Thiosocius teredinicola: one gene and its partner. The protein of the gene in region 2 interacts with the protein of the main gene of each other region in a pairwise test. Links are inferred from orthologs where the notes say so. Each region holds a gene or a part of one and is shown on either strand. Other genes may lie near its edges.

What was found. Proteins that work in one complex are often made in the same cells at the same time.
Region 1: the proteins of recR (region 2) and recO interact in binary tests that used the Escherichia coli proteins (3 or more experiments, as listed by UniProt). The link is inferred for Thiosocius teredinicola from one-to-one orthologs.

What each region holds. Positions count from the first base shown.
Region 1 is NZ_CP019936.1:2,219,916-2,225,273, forward strand. Bases 1-2,881 are described here. They hold recO (DNA repair protein RecO), read left to right. Parts: upstream 1-1,042; coding sequence 1,043-1,720; downstream 1,721-2,881. Other genes in these bases: rnc (ribonuclease III), read left to right, coding at 1-151; era (GTPase Era), read left to right, coding at 148-1,038; pdxJ (pyridoxine 5'-phosphate synthase), read left to right, coding at 1,759-2,496; B1781_RS10715 (response regulator), read right to left, coding at 2,504-2,881. Outside these bases: more of B1781_RS10715, read right to left, coding at 2,882-4,915; cysteine synthase CysM, read left to right, coding at 5,009-5,358. UniProt on the Escherichia coli protein: Involved in DNA repair and RecF pathway recombination.
Region 2 is NZ_CP019936.1:1,604,238-1,611,907, reverse strand. Bases 1-2,715 are described here. They hold recR (recombination mediator RecR), read right to left. Parts: upstream 1,804-2,715; coding sequence 1,198-1,803; downstream 1-1,197. Other genes in these bases: dnaX (DNA polymerase III subunit gamma/tau), read right to left, coding at 2,168-2,715; B1781_RS07850 (YbaB/EbfC family nucleoid-associated protein), read right to left, coding at 1,823-2,149; B1781_RS07860 (histidine triad nucleotide-binding protein), read right to left, coding at 809-1,153; B1781_RS07865 (hypothetical protein), read right to left, coding at 346-597; ppk1 (polyphosphate kinase 1), read right to left, coding at 1-191. Also shown: more of dnaX, read right to left, coding at 2,716-3,841; B1781_RS07835 (hypothetical protein), read left to right, coding at 4,218-4,838; B1781_RS07830 (glutathionylspermidine synthase family protein), read left to right, coding at 4,845-6,026; B1781_RS07825 (hypothetical protein), read right to left, coding at 6,037-6,552; B1781_RS07820 (4Fe-4S dicluster domain-containing protein), read left to right, coding at 6,807-7,670. UniProt on the Escherichia coli protein: May play a role in DNA repair. It seems to be involved in an RecBC-independent recombinational process of DNA repair. It may act with RecF and RecO.

The DNA.
Region 1 (5,358 bases), 610 kb from region 2 along the record:
CATCAGTGGCGACCAGCATGACCAGACCTTTCGCGTGACATGTACTATTGATCTTGGTGGCGAAACCACCGGAGAGGGCGGCAGCCGTCGCAAGGCTGAGCAGGCGGCCGCGCGCCGGATGCTGAGCCGTCTTGAGGAACAGAACGTATGAACTACCGCAGTGGTTACGCGGTGTTGGTTGGCCGCCCCAACGTGGGCAAATCCACTTTGCTCAACCGCCTGCTGGGTCAAAAGCTGGCGATTACCTCGCACAAGCCGCAAACGACGCGTCACCGCATTGTCGGCATCCGCAGCGACGATGAGGGCCAGATTGTCTTTGTGGATACGCCCGGGATCCACGACCGGGGTGGCAAGGCGATGAGCCACTACCTCAACCGGGCGGCGCATACGGCCCTGCTGGATGTGGATTTGATTGTGTTCGTCGTACAGGCTCAGGTCTGGACCGAAGAAGACGAACAGGTGCTCAATGCGATCAAGCAATCCAAGTTGCCGACCCTGGCCGTGATCAACAAGGTCGATACGGTAACGCCGAAAGAGCAGCTGTTGCCGGTCATCGAATCCCTGGCGAAGCGTTACGACTTTGTCGACGTGATACCCGTTTCGGCGCGCAACGGAGACAATGTTGAAAGTCTGGCGAACGCCGTCCTTCAGCGACTGCCGGAAGGCGAACCGATCTTTCCGGAAGATCAACTGACCGACAGGTCCGAACGGTTCTTCGCCGCGGAGTTGTTGCGCGAACAGATCATCAGACGCTATCACCGCGAGCTTCCCTATGCGGTCACCGTCGAGATCGAGCGTTTCGAAGAAAGCGAAGACGGACGCTACAACATCGGCGCGGTGATCTGGGTGGAACGTGAAAACCAGCGCAAGATCCTGCTCGGCAAAGGTGGGCAGGCGATGAAGGAAACGGCGACCGCCGCACGCAAGGCGATGAATGAGTTCTTTCAGACGCGTGTACATCTCGAAGTCTGGATCAAGGTCAAAAAGAGTTGGTCGAGCGATGCGGCCAGCCTGGTCAAGCTCGGGTACACGGATTGATGCGGTGGCCGCGTCGAATGCGCTGAACGCCTATGTGTTGCACACGCGGCGCTACGGCGACAGCAGTCTCATTGCCGATCTGTACAGCCGCGAGCAGGGGCGCTTGGCGGCGGTTGCCAAAGGGGCGCTGAAAGCCAAGGGCGAACGTGTCCAGCCTTTTCAGGCGTACGCCATCGCGGTCAGCGGTCGTGGTGAAGTGCTGACGCTGACCGGTGTTGAGGCCAGCGACTCACCGCTTACCTTGCAGGGGCGTAAGCTGTTCTGCGGCCTGTATCTCAACGAGCTGCTGTTGAAGCTCACTGCCCGACAAGATCCCTGTGACGGCCTGTTCGATGACTACGCCGCGGCGCTGGGATCGTTGCACAAGGACGCGGCAATCGAACCGACATTGCGACGCTTCGAGGTGCGCCTGTTGCGCCACCTGGGGCTGGGCCTGATACTCGACAGAGACGTCAATGGTCAATCGATTGTTTCGGACCGACGTTACACTTACGATATCCATCATGGAGCGGCTCCGGTTTCTACCGGTGATAACGCAGTGTCGGGCGCGACACTGTTGGCGCTGCGCGACGATCTTGTGTTTGATGATTCCGGCCTGCGTGAGTCGCGTCAGCTGATGCGGCGCGTGCTGCATCATCATCTCGATGGGCGACCATTGCGCAGTCGGGAACTGTTCCGTTGATATCAGGCACGTACGCCGTTTGAACCAATGAACTTCAGATGAAACGATACGAAAGACTGCTGGGCGTGAACATCGATCACGTGGCCACCTTGCGACAGGCTCGCGGCACACGCTATCCGGAACCGGTCCAGGCGGCATTGGTCGCCGAACAGGCAGGTGCCGATTCGATTACCTTGCACCTGCGCGAAGACCGCCGCCATATCCAGGATCGCGACGTCGACATGCTCGCCGACATTTTGCAGACGCGTATGAACCTGGAGATGGCCGCGACGTCAGAGATGTTGGAGATCGCCAAACGCGTGCGGCCCGCGGACTGCTGCCTGGTACCGGAACGCCGCGAAGAGTTGACCACAGAAGGCGGTCTCGATGCTGCGTCGAGCGTGTCGTATCTTAAAGACTATTGTGCCGCGCTTGCCGATGCCGGCGTGCGTGTCTCATTGTTCATCGATGCCGATTCGCGCCAGCTCGAAGCAGCGACTGAGATCGGTGCGCCGGTTGTCGAGATCCATACCGGCCACTACGCGGAGGCCGCCAATTCGGTCGCGCGGCACGACAATCTGGCGCGCATCGCGAATGCCGTCTCGCAGGGTCTGCAACTGGGTCTGCAGGTCAACGCCGGACACGGGCTCGACTATCACAACATCAAGGACGTCGCCGCCATCGATGGCATCCTGGAATTCAATATCGGTCACGCGATCGTCAGTCGTGCGGTTTTCAGTGGCCTGCATGCCGCGGTCGCGGATATGAAAGCCCTGTTGCAACCGCCTGAGGGCTGATCCCAAATCAAGGGTTGTCGGCTTCGTAGGACTCGAGTTCGATAATACGTTGGGCTTCGTGGATCACGCGTTCAAGCAGCATGCTGACGGCAGAATCGTCTTCCAGCGTAATCGCCGGCTGCAGCTCTCCCAAGGCGTGGTACAACGCCGGCACGCCACAGACTGCCGAGGCGCCGTGCAAGCGGTGCGATAACTGCCAAAGCTCCGACCAGTTCTTTTCGGTGAGGTTCTGACGCAGCGCATCGATGGTTGTCGGCAGTTCACGACGCAGCTCTTCGAACAGCTTGCGCGCAATGCTTTCCGAGCCACCCGCAATCCGCAGCGCCTGCGCTTGGTCGCGCACCGGCCAATCGTTCTCGGGCAGGGTCTGCGCGCTGGCATTGATGAAGCCGGCCTGTCCGCTGCTGCCGTCGACCAATTCGACAACGGTCTTGCGCAGGTCTTCATCGCTGACCGGCTTGATCAGAAAACGCTGGATGCCGGCGCGCGCGATCTCGCGCTGATTGCGTTCCGCGACATCCGCGGTGAGCGCGATGATCGGTACCGGTTTGCCCGGGTAGAGCGATTGGATGCGGCGTGCCGCCTCCAGACCGTTCATGCGCGGCATGTGAACGTCGAGAAATGCCATATCGATCGGATGTTGCCGGGCCAGTTCCACCGCTTCGTCGCCGTCGGTCGCCTTGAGTACTTCGGCACCCATATCGGTCAGCAGGTGAACGATCAGTTGCAGGTTGATCGGGTGGTCATCGGCGGCCAGGCACAGCTTTCCCTGCAGCACATGCTGGTGGTCGACGGGCGCGTTGTCCGATGGTTGGGTGTGATTTGCGGATACATTCTGCGGCGCCACTTTGCCGGCCCGCAGACAACCGCGGAGGCTCTCCTGCAAGTGATGCAGTTGCGGTGGCTTACTCAAACAGAAGCGGGCGCCCGCGGCAACGAACCGGTTCAGCACCTCTTCATCCGAACTCGATACCAGGGCGATGACCGGCAACGCCTGCTCGCCGCTCAGCCCTCGAATCTGCTCGAGGCACTCGCGGATATTGTCTTCGTCATCGTTGCAGCCGAGTGCGACCAGGGCGTAGCGATCGAGCTCGAGGGTGGGTATTACCGAATATTGCGGGTAGTCGTCGACTGCAAGTCCCATGTCGTTGAGCGAGTTGCGCAAAGCGATGCGCGACAGATCGTGTTTTTCGATCAACAGACCGCGACGGTTCAGGGGCGGCGAGTGACGAACCGGTGGTGCATCAGGGTCGAGGTCGAGCTTGATGGTTACCCGAAACACTGAGCCCTCACCGAGTCGGCTGGTGACGTTGACATGGCCGTCCATCGCTTCGGCCAGCGAATGACAGATGCTCAGCCCCAGCCCGGTGCCGCCGAACAGCCGGTTGGTAGTCGAGCTACCCTGGTCGAACGCCAGAAACAGGCGTTGCTGCTCGCCGAGGGGTATGCCGATGCCGGTGTCGCTGACAGCGAACGTGACCCCGATCTTGTGCGCCTCCTCCTCGTCGAGCATCACCCGCACGACGATCTCGCCACGGTCGGTGTACTTGACGGCATTGCTGACCAGGTTGTTGATGATCTGGATGATGCGGGTCTCATCGCCGACCAGGTGGTCGGGCACATCGTTGTAAACCATGGACACCAGTTCCAGGTGCTTGGCATGCGCCTGCGGCGCCCACAGGGTCACGGCGCTCTCGACGCATTCGCGCAGACTGAACGGCTCGTGGCTGAGCACAAGTTTGCCCGACTCGAGCTGGGAGAAATCCAGGATATCGTCGACGATACGCAGCAACGAGCTGGCGGATTTCTGAATGGTCAGCACGAAATCGCGCTGCTTGTCGTTCATCTCCGTCTTGGCCAGCAGGCGGGTGAAGCCGATGATGCCGTTCATCGGCGTGCGGATCTCGTGACTCATATTGGCCAGGAACTCGGATTTGGCACGGCTTGCCTCGATCGCCCGGCGGCGCGCCAGATCGAGCTCGGCGTTGCGGATCTCGATCACCTCCATGCTCTCCTGGGCCTCGCGCGTGGCCTGCTCGATGCGTTCCTGGAGCAGTTCCTGGCCGGCGGCGATCTCCTGGGCCATGGCGTTGAAGCCTGCCTCGAGTTCACCCATCTCACCGCGGGCAGCGTTGGGGATCTGTACGTTGAGTTCGCCTGCACGTACCCGCTGCATGGCGCGGATGACGACCGCGATCGGGCGCAGCATGTGGCGCAGGCGATCGGCGGCAACGATCAGGCTGACGGCGAGTCCGCCGAGGACGACCAACAGGCCGGCGACCGCGAGATTGGGCTGGTCGGCGCCGAGCCAGGCATAGACGCCGAAACCGCCCAGCGCGGCCAGCGACGGCGCCAGGGTAATGAAATAGGTGCGATAATAGATGCTGTCCGAGCGGAAGACTTTTGGAATTTTCAGCAAATCGGAGCCCCGGCGAATCGAATCTGGCCTCAAACGCACAAGTTTGGCAGATACTACCTCGTTTTGGCGTAATCGATTGTTTAAACTGAGCCGATGAAGTACCCCACGATTGAATCCTGTGTCGGCAATACGCCCCTGGTGCGGTTGCAACGGCTACCCGGCGATACCAGCAATACCTTGCTGGTCAAATTGGAAGGCGACAACCCGGCGGGATCGGTCAAAGATCGTCCGGCCCTGTCGATGATCAAGCACGCCGAGGAACGTGGCGACATCAAACCGGGTGACACGCTGATCGAGGCGACCAGCGGTAACACCGGCATCGCGCTGGCAATGGTCTGCGCGATTCGCGGCTATCGCATGATCCTTATCATGCCGGAGAATCTCAGCGTGGAAAGGCGGGCCTCGATGCGCGCTTACGGCGCCGAGCTGATCCTGGTGACGCG
Region 2 (7,670 bases):
TTCGAGCCGACGATCGCCAGGAACTTGAGCCGCTCCAACAGCGGGTTGCGTGCTTCCTCGGCCTCGGCCAAGACACGCCGGTTGAACGCCAGCCAAGTCAGCTCACGGTTCAGGTAGAGCGATGGATCGTTCAGATCGATGGATTGGGGCTCGACCGCTTCGACGGCGCCCTCAGATTCTTGAGACAACATCTTGTTAGTTTCCATGGATCGCTAGAGACAAATACAAAATCACGCCGGCAGACCAACGTCTTTCAAGTATGGCCCATTTAGATGACAGCATGAATGCGTATCGCGCTGCGCATCCACCGCGATCAAAGCAAAACGTGAGCGTGTGCGGATTCGTTCAGGCGTAGGCGTCGAAGCCCAGCAGATTGTTCAGCTGACTGCGTTCGTCGTTGCCGGCCACTGCGGCGTACGATGCCAATGCGCGACTGGCGTGCTTCGACGTGGCATCCGGTCTGGCATACAGGTCCTGGGCCAGGGTTTCGAGACGTTCACGGGTTGGCTTGTCGAGTGCCTGCTTGCGTTCAGTACGCCGCTGTTCCGCCTCATCCGCTGCGTCGCGCGCCCGGTTGGTCGCGCGCACCGCAGACACGGCCGTTTTCTCCTGTTTGACAGGCGGTCCGTAGGGATTCGGTAGTGCCGGCGTAATATTCACAAGGTTGGTTATCGGCCAAATCGCTAGGCAGCTTACAAGTATAGACAGCGGCGACGCGTTTCGTTCCGCGCGAACGCGCGACAATTAATCGGCATTCAAGAATAAAACGCGTCTAAGTGCTTGATTCTACACGTCAGCGTGTCGACGCTCAACCCGGCGGCCAGTGCATCATACGCCCGCCGAGCAGGTGCAGATGAATATGAAAGACCGTCTGACCACCGGCTTCATTGCAGTTAACCACCGTGCGGTAGCCGGCGTCGGCGAAGCCCTCCTGCTCGGCGATGTCGCGCGCCGCGCCGTACATCCGACCGATAACGGCTTCGTCTTCGGGCTTCAGCTCGTTCAACGTGGCGATGTGGCGCTTGGGAATCACCAGGACATGGGTCGGCGCCTGCGGGTTCAGGTCGCGAAAAGCGACCACGTGATCGTCTTCAAAGACGCGTTCAGCGGGAATGTCTCCGGCGGCAATCTTACAGAAAATGCAGTCATCCATTCGGCGTTCCCCTTGGTTCGGATGTGGACAAAAGCGATGTGCGGTCAGTCGGCATTGACCCGACGGCGCCCGGCGAACGCGTGCGCCAGGGTACCGCCATCGACATACTCGAGTTCGCCGCCGAGCGGTACGCCGTGGGCGATGCGCGAGGTCGCAATCCCCCGCTCGGCCGCCAATTCGCCGATGTAGTGCGCCGTCGCCTCGCCCTCCACGGTGGTGGTCATGGCGAGGATCACCTCATCCGGTTGCAGCGTATCGAGGCGATTGCGCAGCTGATCGATGCCGAGTTCAGCCGGTCCGACGCCGTCGAGTGGCGACAGGCGTCCGCCGAGCACGAAGTAGCGACCGCGAAACCCAGTCGCCTGTTCGAGCGCAACAACATCAGACGGATTCTCGACCACGCACAGCAGCTTGTCGTCGCGATCCGGGTTGCGGCACAGACTGCATTCTTCGTCTTCGGTCAGTGTTCTGCAGGTTCGGCAGTGACCGATCGACTGCACCGCCTCGCCGAGGATCGCGGCCAGCTTCGCACCCCCGGCACGGTCACGCTGCAAGATATGAAAAGCCATACGCTGCGCGGACTTAGGGCCGATTCCTGGTAAACAACGTAAACTTTCGATCAGCGCATCAAGCAGCGATTTATCTGCCATATCTTTTTAAGTCAAGTACTTAGAAAGGCAACTTCATACCCGGCGGCAGATTCAGCCCCGAAGTCACTCCCGACATACGTTCTTTGGTGTGCTCCTCGATGCGGTGCGTCGCATCGTTGCAGGCCGCGGCAACGAGATCTTCGAGCATCTCCTTGTCGTCTCCCATCAGGCTGTCGTCGATCTGCACGCGACGCACTTCGTGGCGACCGTTCATGGTCACCTTGACCATGCCACCACCCGCTTCGCCGGTGACTTCGGCATTCGCCAGTTCTTCCTGCGCCTTCTGCAGGTCGGCCTGCATCTTCTGCGCCTGGCGCATCAGGTTACCCATAGGTCCTTTCATCACAAAACCTCTCGCGTTGCGTTAATCCAGCTGCCGAACCGAATCCGGCACGACTTCGGCGTCAAATGTATCCTGCATGCCCAACACCAAGGGGTCGGCGGAGATGTCGGCCTCGGTGGCTTTCTGGCGCGCGACTTTCTCACGCGCGTCACGCTGGGCGGGGGTTTCCGCAGGCAGATCCCCCACCTCGAGCTGCAGCACGATCGGCTGGCCGACGGCTGATTCGACAGCCTCCTGCAGCCTGCGTTCGGCGAGACTGCCGATCATTCCGGCACCCGCGTTGTCCACCCGCAGGCAGAGCTGCTTGCCGTCCAGGCGGTCGAACGCACAGTTGTTGGCGAGCTGCGCGGCCATGCCTTTCAGGCCCAGTTTGAGCACGAAGCCGTGCCAGTCGGCCATGTCGCCGGCATCCAGCGAGACCTTCGCGCGCGGCGCCGCTTGCGATGGCTTTTCCATCGCCTGTTCAGACGGCTGTTCGGTGACGCCCGGTGCGACCGAAGCCGTCGCAGCGGCCGGGGCAGACGCGGGCGGTGCAGCTCGCGGCTGTCGCGTCGGTGAATTCGCAGGCTGCGCCCGCGCACCCGCTGCGCCATCCGCACCAACTCCGGCAGCGTCCGGCCGGAACGCCAGCATGCGCAGCAGAACCATCTCGAAACCGCTGCGCGCATCCGGCGCCAGCGGGAGATCGCGTTGTCCGACCAGCGCGATCTGGTAATACAACTGTATGTCTTCCGGCGGGATCGACTTGGCCAGGGTCCGCAAGCGCTCGGTATCGCCCCACCCGGCCTGTGCGGCCGACGGCACCTGCTGCAGCACGGCGATACGGTGCAACACGGTCAGCAGCTCGCGCAGCAACCCGCTGAAATCGGGCGCGTGTTCGGCTACCGCCTCGACCTCGGCCATCACGCCCTGCGCATCGCCGCGGTAGACGGCATCGACCATGCCGGGCAGACGCTCGGTCGCGACCACGCCGAGCATCGCGCGCACTTCGTCGCCCTTCACCGCGCCGCCACCGAACGCGATCGCCTGGTCGAGCAGGCTCAGTCCGTCGCGCATACTGCCGTCGGCCGCGCGCGCCAGCACCGCCAAGGCCGGCGCCTCGTAATCGACCTTTTCGGCGTCGAGGATATGCTTGAACTGTCCTTCGATCTGTTCGACGGGCAGACGCTTGAGATTGAACTGCAGGCAACGCGAAAGCACCGTAACCGGCACCTTCTGCGGGTCGGTCGTTGCCAGCAAAAACTTCACATGCGGCGGCGGTTCTTCGAGCGTCTTCAGCAAGGCATTGAAGCTGTGTCCGGAGAACATGTGCACCTCGTCGATCAGGTACACCTTGTAGCGTCCGCGAACCGGCGCATACGGCACGTTCTCGAGCAGCTCGCGGGTGTCATCCACGCCGGTCTTCGACGCGGCATCCACTTCGAGCAGATCGACAAAACGCCCCTCGTCTACTTCGCGGCACACACTGCACTCGCCGCACGGTGTCGCGCTCACGCCGGTCTCGCAGTTCAGCGATTTCGACAGAATGCGCGCCAGCGTTGTCTTACCGACCCCGCGGGTGCCGGTGAACAGATAGGCATGATGGAGGCGGTCGTTGTCGAGCGCGTTGCTCAAGGCGCGCACCACATGTTCCTGACCGACCATCTCGGCGAAACTGCGTGGGCGCCATTTTCTGGCGAGTACCTGGTAAGACATCCGGGCGATAACGAGATCCGACTGAAGGCTCGGCCAAGTCTAACCCAAGGCAACAGGCGACGACAGGAATCCGGCGACAGACGAGGGGGAAATGAAGGGCGGCGGCCCCGCCAGCGATTCCCGGCGCACAAATCAACTGCTGCGGCTGCTCCCTTCCGGGCCTGACCGGGTTCACAATCTATTGTCGCGGGAGACCAACGGGTCCGCCACTGAACCGCGAATTATGCCCGAATCGAGCCGTCGACGTAAGCACATCGTGCAATGCCGTCGATGCAGTGCGCGGTCGGCATTTCCCCAGGCATGCCGTGGGACGCTCAATACACAATCCCGTAAACTGTCGCGCCGAAACTCTCGATGCAGTACAGGACGATCACGCATGCGCCACATCAAGAAAGCCCTCTCCTATTCGATCGCCGGCAGCCTCGGCCTGACCGTGGTCGCCAGCCTGCACGGCTGCACCGATCAAGGGCCAACACCGCCGGCAGCCAGCGGCTTCGACGGCGCGAGCGGCGGGGTCGAGCAGACCTTCTTCCTCGTGATCGAACAGACCGGCGCGAACCCCGACACCTATAAACTGCTCGAAAAGCACCCGACCACCGGCCCGACACGCGCCATCCTGCGCCAACCCGATGGTACCGAACGCTTCCTGTCGGAAGACGAGCTCAAACGGATCGCTGCCGAAGAGGCTGCACGCGTCGAACAAGGCACATCACGACTCACCCAGGACCCGGCGATGCATTCGGGCGGCCTGTCACTTGGCGAGACACTGCTCGCCGCGGCAGCCGGGTCATTGATCGGCGGCATGCTGGCCAACCGCCTGGCTTCGAACAGCAACTTTCAGCGCACCCAACAGAGTTACGGCGGCGGCCGACCGACCGCAAGCATTTCGCAACCGGCCAACCGCCAGCAGACAGCCAGCTCCAAGCCGCGCAGCGGTTTCTTCGGCGGCAGCAGCGGCCGTTCCACCAATTCCGGCTTTGGCTCATTCGGCGGCTGACCCGCGATGGTGAAGATGCTGCCGATCGAACCGCTGAGCAAGGCGGTGATGGAAGATATCGGCCTGGTATGGCACACCGACCGCGATGGCAGCCCCTACGTCGACAGTACGCTGCTGCAGGTCAGCGAGGCCGAAGCCGAGGCCTACTACGATGCGGCCAACACCCTGTACGATATGTTCGTCGAAACCGCGCAGCATGTGATCGACGAACAGCGCTATCTCGAGCTGGGCATCCCGTCGAACCTGGTGCGTCAGATTGAAGAGAGTTGGGAGCGCGACGATCGTCATCTCTATGGGCGGTTCGATTTCGCCGGCGGCCTCGATGGCTTGCCGATCAAGCTGATCGAGTTCAACGCAGACACACCGACCAGCCTGTTCGAAACATCCATCGTGCAATGGGCCATGCTCAAAGCCAACGACATGGACGCGACACGGCAGTTCAACAATCTGCACGAGATGCTCAAGGAAAACTTCCGCCGCCTGATCACCGGCGATCACCCGCCTGATGAGTTCGCCGAGCGCTACGCCGGCCAAAAGATCCTGTTCTCCAGCGTCGGCGGCATGCCTGAAGATGAACGTACCGTGCGTTACCTGCAGCAGGTCGCGCACGACGCGGGTTTCTATACCGACTTCTGCTACATGCACGAAGCCGGCTTCAATGCCGAAGACGGCGTATTCAACAAGGACCAGCAGCTGGCCGACTACTGGTTCAAACTGTTCCCTTGGGAAGACATCGCCGCCGAGGAACTGGAACTCACCCGACTGCTGGACAAGGTCAGCAGACATGGCCGTACACGCATCCTGAACCCGGCCTACACCCTGCTGTTTCAGAGCAAAGGCATACTCAAGCTGATGTTCGACGCCTTTCCGGATTCACCCTATCTATTACGCACCGATTTCGAACCGCTGTCGGGCACACCACAGGTCTGCAAAAAACTGTTCGGCCGAGAAGGCGCCAACCTGCAACTGATCGACGCGCACGGCAAGCTGATCGCCGAGACCGATGGACCGTATGCGCACCACAAGGCGATCTACCAAGAACGCGCCGAGTTTGCGCAGGATCCTGCCGGACAGAATTACCAGGCAGGCGTGTTCTATGCCTGGGAGGCGTGCGGACTGGGCTTTCGTCGTGGCGGCGACGTACTCAACGACACCAGCAAGTTCGTCGGTCACATCATCGAAGGGTGATGCGCTCGGCTCAGCAGTTGTAGCGGCAGACGTTCATGCCGAGGTATTGATTGTAGGCCTCGCCTGAGCGTAACCAGTTAAGCACCTGTGGCGCGACGTCGCCGTGCTGTCGGTTCATTTCAAGAAATGCCCCATAACGGTGGCGGGCACTGGTCGCCGGCTCGGCAACCACCGTGCCGCCGTCAACGAACAGGCTGAATGGCGGCAGCGCCCCGGACGGTGCAGCAAATGCCTCAGCGCCGAACAAGCCGAACAACGCCTCGACCTGTCGGTTGAAGCCATTGCGCGACAGCGGATGCGCGCGATAGTAGGTCGCGACCAGGTCTTCTGCCTGATCCTTCAACCACTGCAACACATCGGCCTTATCCCCTTCAGGCAGGCGCTCGACGATCACGTCGTCGGCATCGCGGTTGCCCCATACAAGACGCTCGTCGTCGACCAGGCGTAGCGCCAGCTGTGGATCCGCCTGAGCCAACAGCTCGCTACCGCTCGCATCCAGCAACGCGATGAAGTCGGGTGTATCCATGTGCATGAACTCCGTTGACCATGCACCGCATTGTGGCACGGCCTCGGCAAATCAAAAATTTCATCAATCATCAGGATATCAACGACACGTATGAGTCGCGTAAGGCATTGACCCAAGAGGCATAGCTATCGGTCTTAATCGACGACAAATCCAATGCACATCAAACAATCGACAACTTTAGCTCTCGTTCCCGGCAGACTGAGCTAACCTGACTAAGCGGAGAAGCCAGTCATGCCCCAGTCATGCCGAAGACGATGAACGATTCTCTGTTCCTCCCACGCGATGCGTTGCAGACGCTGATCGAGCAGCTGAAGTCAGACGGCTTCCGCGTGATCGGCCCCTGTGTGCACGACGACACCATTCAGTACCGCGACCTAGCCGACAGTGCGACCTTGCCGTTCGGCTGGACCGACGACCAGGCCCCAGGCAACTATCGATTAACGCAGGTCGATTCGCCGCGCGCCTTCGCCTGGGCGACGGGGGCACAGGCGCTCAAGCCCTACCTGTTCAAACCGCGTGAAACACTGTGGCGCGCGCAACGGGACGCCGCGGGAAAACTCACGTTCAGCAGTGAGCAGATCGAAGATCAGCCGCTCGCCTTCATCGGCGTGCGCGCCTGCGACATCGCGGCATTGAAGCTGCACGACAAACACTTTCTCGACGGCGTGAAAGACAGCAACTACGCTGCGCGCCGCGCTGGACTGTTCATCGTCGCAGTGCACTGCGCCTACCCTGCCGATACCTGTTTTTGTGCCTCCACCGGTGACGGTCCGGCCGCCGCCGATGGATTCGACCTGGCGCTGAACGAGCTCGAAGACGGTTACCTGGTCGAAGTCGGCAGCGAGCGTGGCAAAGCCATCGCGGCGCGATTGCCGCTCGCGGCGGCAAGCAGCGACCTGCAACACCAAGGCGCGCAGGCCGTCGCTGAAGCGGCCAAACGTCAACACCGGCAACTGCCCTCGGGCAATCTGCAAAAACCCCTGTTCGAGCGCCTGCACCATCCACGTTGGGATCAGGTTGCAGCACGCTGCCTGTCGTGCGGCAACTGCACGAGCGTCTGCCCGACCTGTTTCTGCAACGCGCAAATCGATGCACCGGCACTCGGCGGCGAAGTCACC